Regions from separate parts of the Sphingomonas sp. CFBP 8765 genome, predicted to be linked through region 1. Evidence: predicted binding sites of a transcription regulator. Region 1 holds the regulator's gene; each other region holds the start of a gene.
The links. The regulator LexA, encoded in region 1, represses DNA repair genes until DNA is damaged. The targets are predictions, from matches to a motif close to GTTCCNCNCTTGTTCT.

Region 1 (2,203 bases):
ATGCTCGACGGCGAAGGCCCCGCCTTTGAAGGCCGCAACACGCGCCGCAAGGGGCTCGACTTCGCGACCGGCACCCGGCTGATCGGGGCCGGCGACCGGCTGACCCCCGCGCGCATCGCGGTCGCTGCGACCGGCGGACACGGCACGCTGTCGGTCGGCCGCCCGCTGCGCGTCGCGGTCGCCGCGACGGGGGACGAGCTCGTTCCGCCCGGGTCGACCAGCGACCCCGTCCCGTTACCGGAATCAAACGGCATCATGCTCGCCGCGATGCTCGCCGACCTGCCCGTCGACATTATCGACCTCGGAATCCTCCCCGACCGGCTCGACACGCTGCGTGACGCCTTTGCCGGGGTCGATGCCGATCTGCTGGTGACCACGGGGGGCGCGTCGGTCGGTGATCACGACCTCGTCCGCCCCGCGATCGAGGCGGCCGGCGGGGCAATCGACTTCTGGCGGATCGCGCTGCGCCCGGGCAAGCCGATGATGGCGGGCACGCTCGGCCGGACGATGCTGCTCGGCCTGCCGGGCAATCCCGTCTCCGCCTTCGTCACCGCGATCCTGTTCGTCCGCCCCGTCGTCGCGCACATGCTCGGCGCGCGCGATCCCCTGCCGCAGACGACGCATGCGCTGCTCGGCGAGGATCTTCCGCCCAACCAGTCGCGGACCGACTATATGCGCGCCGAACTGCGCGAGGGTCGCGCCTATGCCTCGACCATCCAGGACAGCTCGATGCTGCTGACGCTCGCCCGTTCGTCCTGCCTGATCATCCGCGACGGCGACGCGCCGGCGGCAAGGGCGGGCGACTCGGCGGAAATCCTCGTCATCGCGTGACGTCACCGCTTGACGAAGCTGCAAGTGTTCCATAGAAGTTCCTCGTCTGTTCCGGACGGAGAACCGTTATGCTCACGCGCAAGCAGCACGAGCTTGTCTGCTTCATCAATGACCGCCTCGCCGAGACGGGCGTGTCGCCCTCGTTCGAGGAGATGAAGGACGCGCTCGACCTGAAATCGAAATCGGGCGTGCACCGTCTGATCAGCGCGCTTGAGGAGCGCAACTTCATCCGACGCCTGCCCAACCGGGCGCGCGCGCTCGAAGTGCTGCGGATGCCTGAGCGTCCCGAGGCGGCAATCGCACAGACTGCGGCGAAGTCGGGGCCGAAGTCGGAGGCTAAGGCATCGGCCGGCACCGTATCTGCGCCGGATACGGCCAGCGCCACGCCCGCGTCGCCCGCCCGCATCGCGGCGAACGACGTCGTCGAGATCCCGCTGCACGGCCGGATCGCCGCCGGCGTCCCGATCGAAGCCTTTGAAGGCAGTTCGATGCTTGCTGTCCCGGCCGCACTGCTCGGAACTGGCGAGCATTATGCGCTGGAGGTTTCGGGGGACTCGATGGTCGAAGCCGGCATTCTCGACGGCGACTATGCGCTGATCCGCCGCACCGAGATCGCACGCGACGGCGAAATCGTCGTCGCGCTGATCGAGGACAGCGAAGCGACGCTCAAATATTTCCGCCGCGAGGGCGCAATGGTCCGGCTCGACCCGGCCAACCGCGCCTATGACCCCCAGCGTTATGCGCCCGCACAGGTCCGGGTCCAGGGCAAGCTGTCGGGAATCCTGCGCCGCTACGACTGACGAATGCCGGGGAGCGCTGGCGGTCATCACCGCCACGCAACAGGCAGTGGCGTTCGTGACCAACGGCCCCAGGCACCATCGTCCGCGTTTCTGATTTGCGGCCCTCCCAATCGGAGGCCCCACCTTCACAGGATCATGACCCGACATACACAGTCGCAGCCTATCGCTCTGACCACCCCCGGCCCGGCACCTGAAACCGGACTGACGCCGCACCCCCGGCCACCCCGCGCTGATCGCCCCCCGCACTGAACCGTCGCGCCGGCCGCGCCAGCGTCGGTGGATCGCGCCACGGGTGCCGATCCCCCGAATTGAGCACCGTCACCATCCGCCCCGCGGTCAACGTCAACGCGATCCCCCCGGTCCGCGCGAGCACCGATCGATCGAGCTTCAGCCATCGCGGCGTACAACCACGCGGCAGCCCGCGCTCGCTGATGACGATGTCCGCGCGCCGGCAGGCGGCAAGCATCTCGGCGATCGGCACCCGGTAAACGCTGCGCGTTGCCAGCACACGCCACGCCCGCCCCCGCGCGACGACATCCGTCAAGCACAGCTCGCGGCTGCACCGCGCGTCG
Region 2 (2,203 bases), on a different contig from region 1:
GAAAATCGCGTTCGAACTTCAGGATGTTCTCGACCTGCGCGCCGCGCCACGAATAGATCGACTGGTCGTCGTCGCCGACGCAGGCAATGTTCTTGCGCTCCTGCGCGAGCAGACGCAGCCAGAGATATTGCGACGAGTTGGTGTCCTGATACTCGTCGACCATGATGTATTTGAAGCGCTGCTGATACTGGGCGAGCACGTCGCGGTGCGTCTTCAGGATGACGAGCATGTGGAGCAGCAGGTCGCCGAAATCGCACGCGTTGAGCGCGCGCAGCCGGGTCTGATATTGCTCGTACAGCTCGCCGCCGCGGCCATTGGCGTAGCGCTCGCTCTCGCCCGCATCGATATCGGCGGGGACGAGGCCCTTGTTCTTCCACTGGTCGATCAGCCCGGCGAGGCTGCGCGTTGGGAAACGCTTCTCGTCGATATCGGCGGCGAGGATGAGCTGCTTGAGCAACCGCAGCTGGTCGTCGGTGTCGAGGATCGTGAAATTGGACTGCAGCCCGACGAGCTCGGCATGGCGGCGCAGCATCTTGGCGGCGATCGCGTGGAAGGTGCCGAGCCACGGCATCCCCTCGACCGCGTCGCCGACGAGGCGCCCGACGCGCTCGCGCATCTCGCGTGCGGCCTTGTTGGTGAAGGTGACGCTGAGGATCTCCGACGGCCACGCCTTCTTGGTGAAGATCAGATGTGCGAGGCGCGCGGTCAGCGCCGCGGTCTTGCCGGTGCCCGCGCCGGCGATGATCAGGACGGGGCCGTCGGTGGTCAGCACCGCCTCGCGCTGGGGATCGTTGAGGCCGCGGAGATAGGGCGGCTGGCGGTTTGCGTCGGACGGATGGGCGATCTGGTTCACCGGTGAACAGGTAGGGAACGGGGCGCGATCGGGCAAGCGGCTAAGGCTTGCACGACTCAGCGATGTGTGGAACAAATCAAGAATATCAACAGGAGGCGTGCATGTTGTCGGGACGATGCCACTGCGGAGCGATCCACTATGTCGCGACGGGCGAGGCGGCGCATCATGCGCTGTGCCACTGTGAGGATTGCCGCCGAAGCGCAGGCGCGCCGATGGTCGGCTGGATCGCGTTCAAGACCGAGCAGGTGAAGATCTCGGGCGATCCGGTGACCTATGCGTCGTCCGAGCACGGGCGGCGGCTGTTCTGCGGAACGTGCGGGACGGGGCTGTTCTACACCAACCCGGTCGCGCTGCCGGGGATCATCGACATCCAGTCGTGCACGCTCGACGATCCCGAGTCGGTCGCACCGGGCGCGCAAATCCAGGTCGCGGAGCGGCTGGCGTGGATGGCGGACCTGACGAGCCTGCCCGAATTCGCGCGCTATCCGGGGATGTGAGCGCGCGTTCGGTCGCCACCGAGGTGCGGGGTGCTCGAAATCGCGGGGCGACCGACGAACCGTCGCCAAACCGTCGCGGGAGCGTAACGATCCGGGCGTAGGGCGTGCGCAGCGACGAGGGTCTTCGTCGGAGAGGCCGCGCAGAGACGGTCCTCCCGACGGTCAGGCTTAGTCGCGCGCAGGCCGGCGTGCCTGCGGACCGCAGGACCAGCAAAGGACGTCACCATGAAGATCCTCCACAGCGTCGCTTCGGCGGCGATCGCTTCCGCGTGCCTTTTTGCGACCGGCGCTGCCGCCGATCCGGTGCGCGACCCCGTCACGATCCGTGTCTCGCATGCCGGGCTAGACCTGGCCAGCGACGCCGGGCGGCGTGTGCTTGCGCGTCGCGTGCAGTCGGCGGTCAACCGGACCTGCGCCCCGCGGACCGGCGGGCTGAATGCCTTTGCCGAGTCGCGCCGGTGCCGCACGGAAATGATGCAGGACGCCACGGTCCAGACCGCCGCGTTGCTGACGCGCAACGGGACGCAGCTGGCAAGCCTCGCGGGGCGCTAGCGTCGTCGCGCTCGATCCGATGCGCGATTGAAGGAGGACCGCTCTGTCAAAGGCGCGGCGGTCCTCCCCCGCCGTCAGGCTGTGCCTGCCCCCCCCGGCGGGGGAGGATCATGGGCGGTCGCGCGCTGCGCGGGGTTCGTCACTGTGTCATTCTGGTATCGCCGCGCGGCGATGCATCGCGTTGTCATAAAGTTGTAATCGTTAGGGCCGACTGCGCGATCATGGCTACTTCCCCATTAACGGTCGACGCGATCGACCGCGCACCGCGCAGCGGACCGCGGCTCGATCATGATCTGCATCC
Region 3 (2,203 bases), on a different contig from region 1:
GCGACGCCGTCGAACATCGGGTTCTTCTTGGCCGCAGCGTTGCCGAGCTTCGCCAGCGTCTTGGTGTCGCCGATGCCGACGCAGGTGGGGATCGTGGTCCACTGGCGGACCTGGGCGCGCATCGCGTTGACGTGTGCGACCAGGTCGCGGTCTTCGAAGCCGGTCAGGTCGAGGAACGTCTCGTCGATCGAGTAGATCTCGAAGTCCCGTGCGAAGGCATCGCACGCCGCGACCACCCGGCGCTGCATGTCGCCGTACAGGGTGTAATTCGACGACAGCACGCGAATCCCGTGCGTGCGGATTTTGTCGCGCAGCAGGTGGACGGGCTCGCCCATCTTGATGCCAAGCGCCTTGGCCTCTGCCGAGCGGGCGACGGCGCACCCGTCATTGTTCGACAGCACGATGACGGGCACCCCGATGAGGCTGCTGTCAAACGCGCGCTCGCACGAGACATAGTAGTTGTTGCAGTCGATGAGCGCGATCGGCCCGCTCACCGGACTTGGCGCGCGACGCCGACGACGACGCCCCAGATCTCGACATTCTCATCAACGAGCGTGTGCGGGTAACCCTCAGCCTCGGGGACGAGCCAGTGCCGGCCATCCATGTGCCGCAGGCGCTTCAGCGTGCGGTCGCCATGGACCATGGCGACGACGATCGCGCCGGCGCGCGGCGTCTTGGATCGGTCGACGACGATCAGGTCGCCGTCGTTGATGCCGGCGCCCAGCATGGAATGGCCGTCGACGCGCATGATGTAGCTGGCGGCGGGGTGCTGGACGAGCCAGGCGCCGAGGTCGATCGGCTCCTCCATGTCGTCCTGTGCCGGCGACGGAAAGCCAGCTGGCGTTCGCGACAGGAAGAACGGCACTTCGAACGGTATCAGGTCGAACGGGACATCGTGGAGGTGGAGGTGGTGCATGATTGTTCCCGCGACTCTTTGGACCGCCATCTAGCGTGAGTCAGAACAGAAAGGGAACACATGATTTCAGTGAGGTGCGGGCATTTGACGCTGACGCGCGTGATCAGAGCGCGTCAGTCGCTTGGTCGCGCAGTCACGGCATAGGGCCGACTATCCGTCGAAGCCCACCAAGCGGTCCGGACCGGACCAAGCGGCCAGAAGCCCGCGACCCCCAAAAGCAGCGCAAGAACCCCCGCCTCGCCCGCGGGCTTTTTGGGTCTCTTTTGATGCAAACCAAGTTTTTGATGCCAGCCCGATGAAAAATGCGGGTTCCTTGGCCCTTTTGAGGATCATCCGCTGATGCATATTGATGCACTTGGCCGCCGTTTCCAACGCCATACTATAGCCTGCGGGAGCTAGCCAAAGTACCACTTCGTTTCGGCCCATACCCAGACGCTTTACTCAATGTCTATTTGGTTTGTTGGGTCAGCAAAACCGCGATTTTTACATGACGGTTGTACGGCCGCACCATTCAACCTCATAGTTGTAAGAACCTTGTGATCTCTATCTGCGTTATGGGTCTTACGACAGTTCTAATGCCACAATGTTTTACAAGTTTTGAATTCTGTCTGGGCCTCTTCGCATTGAGTAGCGGAACCCATGAGAATCAACATGTGAGACGGCCAGCATTTTTATAGCTAGTCTTTAGAAACATTCGGCAAATGCATTGACAGGCCGAAATGGGGAGCGATATGGTTGCTGTCAGTTATGTAGCGCACGCGTGTGTAAGAGTCCGTGATGAAAGGGATCGCCATGCTTTTGCTGGCTGCCGTGCTCGCTGCAACAGGTCATTCGACTGCCCCTCGCCCGCAGCTGAGCTATTTCCTGCCGAAAACTAGAATCTCAGGCTCTATTGCTCATCGGATCCTACGCTGCCCCAGCGACAAGGATCCTACCCTCGCTATCGCCTACACGCCCGCGATCGCGGCGAAAGCGTCGCGCGGGCGCATGGTCGTAATTGATGCGGGCTCCGGCTTCCTAGTAGATAGATCCACGAAGGTCGGGCTCGACGGGGGGATAATCAGGACGTTCAACTCGAGTGCGACGGGACAAGCCGGCACTCTAATGATCTCACTCTTAAAGGCTGCGGCTACGGCTTACACGCTATCGGCAGCGCCTTTGGCAGTCCCTGCGGTTTTTGTGGCCACTGCAGGCGCGCGTCGACCTCTTCACGCGGCCGCGCGCCGTTCTCGATCTCTTCCGAAACCCACTGTGCGAGCTCATCTTCTTCGGTGTTCCGACCGGATC
Region 4 (2,203 bases), on a different contig from region 1:
CGCGGCCGAGCCCGGCAATCGCAACGCCGCGATCATCAAGGCGATCGTCATGCTCGCCGACACGCTCGGCATGGAGACGACGGCGGAAGGCGTCGAGCTGCAGGACGAGATCGCGCTCGTCCGCGATCTCGGCTGCAGCCATATCCAGGGCTATGTCTATGGCCGCCCGGTCCTCAACGAAGTGGTGATGGAACAGCTTTCCACCGCCGCGGGGGTGGCGACCGCCGCCGGGTTCAAGACCAGCCGTGCGCCGCGCGTGCGGATGCTGCGCTCGGCGCGGCTGCTGGTCGAGGACACGCTCGTCGATGTCCGCGTCCGCGACATCTCGACCAGCGGCGCGATGGTCGAGGGGCTGATGGTCCGCGGCGATCCGACCGGCGCCGGGGTCTCGATCGAGCTCGTCGACGGCCAGATGATCGGCGCGCAGATTCGCTGGCTGCGCGACGGCCGCGCCGGGCTCGCCTTCGACCATCCGGTCGATATCGAACGGCTCGGCCCTCCGCCGCTGGTCCGCGGGATGCGCCGCGCGGGCTGACCGCGGGCGCGCGCGGCTCGCTCGAAAATATTTCGAAAGGCGCGAAATCCGCTTGCGTATCGCGAACCCGGCGCAGATCCACGCGTCGCGCCGTCGCCGCCGCGTCCGGACACCCCAATCCAGTCCGGGCAGGGCCGCAACGGGCCAACTAGCGGCTTGCACCCGCTGCGGGATTGGCACAGTATCTGGGGGCTACTTACAGCGGCAGGCCCTATCTCTGGTAGAACACGGTGCGCCCCTCGGGCTGCCACCCTGGTTGTCGACAGGCGTGACCACGCGCTGCCGATCAGTTTTCGTTCTGCTTTTGATCTGCCCGATGATAGCATGGGATATGCTCCCGATTCGAACGATTACAGAATTTTAGGAGCGGTCTTTTGGATTTCAGAGACAGCAGCCGGGATAGCGACATGACGACCGACACCATCGAACAGACCCTCGACACGCCCGCAGCAGAGGCCCCCAAGGCGCCGCGTCAGGCGCAGGACAGCCATTCCGTGCGCGCGCAGATCTACCCGGTCGAGGTCGATCACAGCCGCGACGCGCTGCTGACCGAATTCGGCAAGGAGACGCTCAAGGACCGCTATCTGCTCCCGGGCGAGAGCTATCAGGACCTGTTCGTCCGCGTCGCGTCTGCGTACGCCGATGACGCCGGCCATGCGCAGCGTCTCTACGACGCGATCTCGAAGCTCTGGTTTATGCCCGCCACCCCCGTTCTCTCGAACGGCGGCACCGGTCGCGGCCTGCCGATCTCCTGCTATCTCAACTCGGTCCCCGACAGCCTCGGCGGCATCGTCGACACCTGGAACGAGAATGTCTGGCTCGCCTCGCGCGGCGGCGGCATCGGCACCTATTGGGGCAATGTCCGCGGCATCGGCGAGCCGGTCGGCCTCAACGGCAAGACCAGCGGCATCATCCCGTTCGTCCGCGTCATGGATTCGCTCACCCTCGCCATCTCGCAGGGCTCGCTGCGCCGTGGCTCGGCGGCCGTCTATCTCGACGTCTCGCACCCCGAGATCGAGGAATTCCTCGAGATCCGCAAACCCTCGGGCGATTTCAACCGCAAGGCGCTGAACCTCCACCACGGCGTGCTGATCACCGACGCCTTCATGGAGGCGGTGCGCAACGGCGAGGAATGGCATCTGCGCTCGCCGAAGGATCAGGCGATCCGCGCCACGGTCGACGCGCGCTCGCTGTTCCAGAAGCTCGTCGAGACGCGTCTCCAGACCGGCGAGCCGTACATCGTCTTTGCCGATCACGTGAACAAGGCGATGCCCAAGCATCACCGCGAACTCGGCCTCAAGGTCTCGACCTCGAACCTCTGCTCGGAAATCACGCTGCCGACCGGCAAGGATCACCTCGGCAACGAGCGGACCGCGGTCTGCTGCCTGTCGTCGCTGAACCTCGAAACCTGGGATCAGTGGAAGGACGAGAAGGGCCTGATCGAGGACGTCATGCGCTTCCTCGACAACGTGCTGCAGGACTATATCGACCGCCACGAGCCCGGCATGGAACGCGCCGCCTATTCGGCGGGCCGCGAGCGTTCGGTCGGCCTTGGCGTCATGGGCTTCCACAGCTTCCTTCAGGCACGTGGCATCCCGTTCGAAGGCGCGATGGCCAAGTCGTGGAACCTGCGGATGTTCAAGCACATCAACGCGCAGGCCAACGAAG

Region 2: a site for LexA is predicted at 857-872, ahead of IFT87_RS00715 (ATP-dependent helicase). Genes of this name have one in related genera too.
Region 3: a site for LexA is predicted at 959-974, ahead of IFT87_RS03275 (LexA family protein). Genes of this name have one in related genera too.
Region 4: a site for LexA is predicted at 831-846, ahead of IFT87_RS03740 (ribonucleoside-diphosphate reductase subunit alpha). Genes of this name have one in related genera too.

Annotation. Positions count from the first base shown of each region.
Region 1 covers NZ_JACYTY010000003.1:212,791-214,993, forward strand. The annotation lists gene IFT87_RS09590 (molybdopterin molybdotransferase MoeA) at 1-831, shown strand, start outside; gene lexA (transcriptional repressor LexA) at 900-1,631, shown strand; gene IFT87_RS09600 (ComEC/Rec2 family competence protein) at 1,792-2,203, opposite strand, start outside.
Region 2 covers NZ_JACYTY010000001.1:157,468-159,670, reverse strand. The annotation lists gene IFT87_RS00715 (ATP-dependent helicase) at 1-844, opposite strand, end outside; gene IFT87_RS00710 (GFA family protein) at 955-1,350, shown strand; gene IFT87_RS00705 (UrcA family protein) at 1,576-1,902, shown strand; gene IFT87_RS00700 (inorganic phosphate transporter) at 2,124-2,203, shown strand, end outside.
Region 3 covers NZ_JACYTY010000001.1:670,044-672,246, forward strand. The annotation lists gene IFT87_RS03270 (Y-family DNA polymerase) at 1-494, opposite strand, end outside; gene IFT87_RS03275 (LexA family protein) at 491-916, opposite strand.
Region 4 covers NZ_JACYTY010000001.1:778,096-780,298, forward strand. The annotation lists gene IFT87_RS03735 (EAL domain-containing protein) at 1-535, shown strand, start outside; gene IFT87_RS03740 (ribonucleoside-diphosphate reductase subunit alpha) at 943-2,203, shown strand, end outside.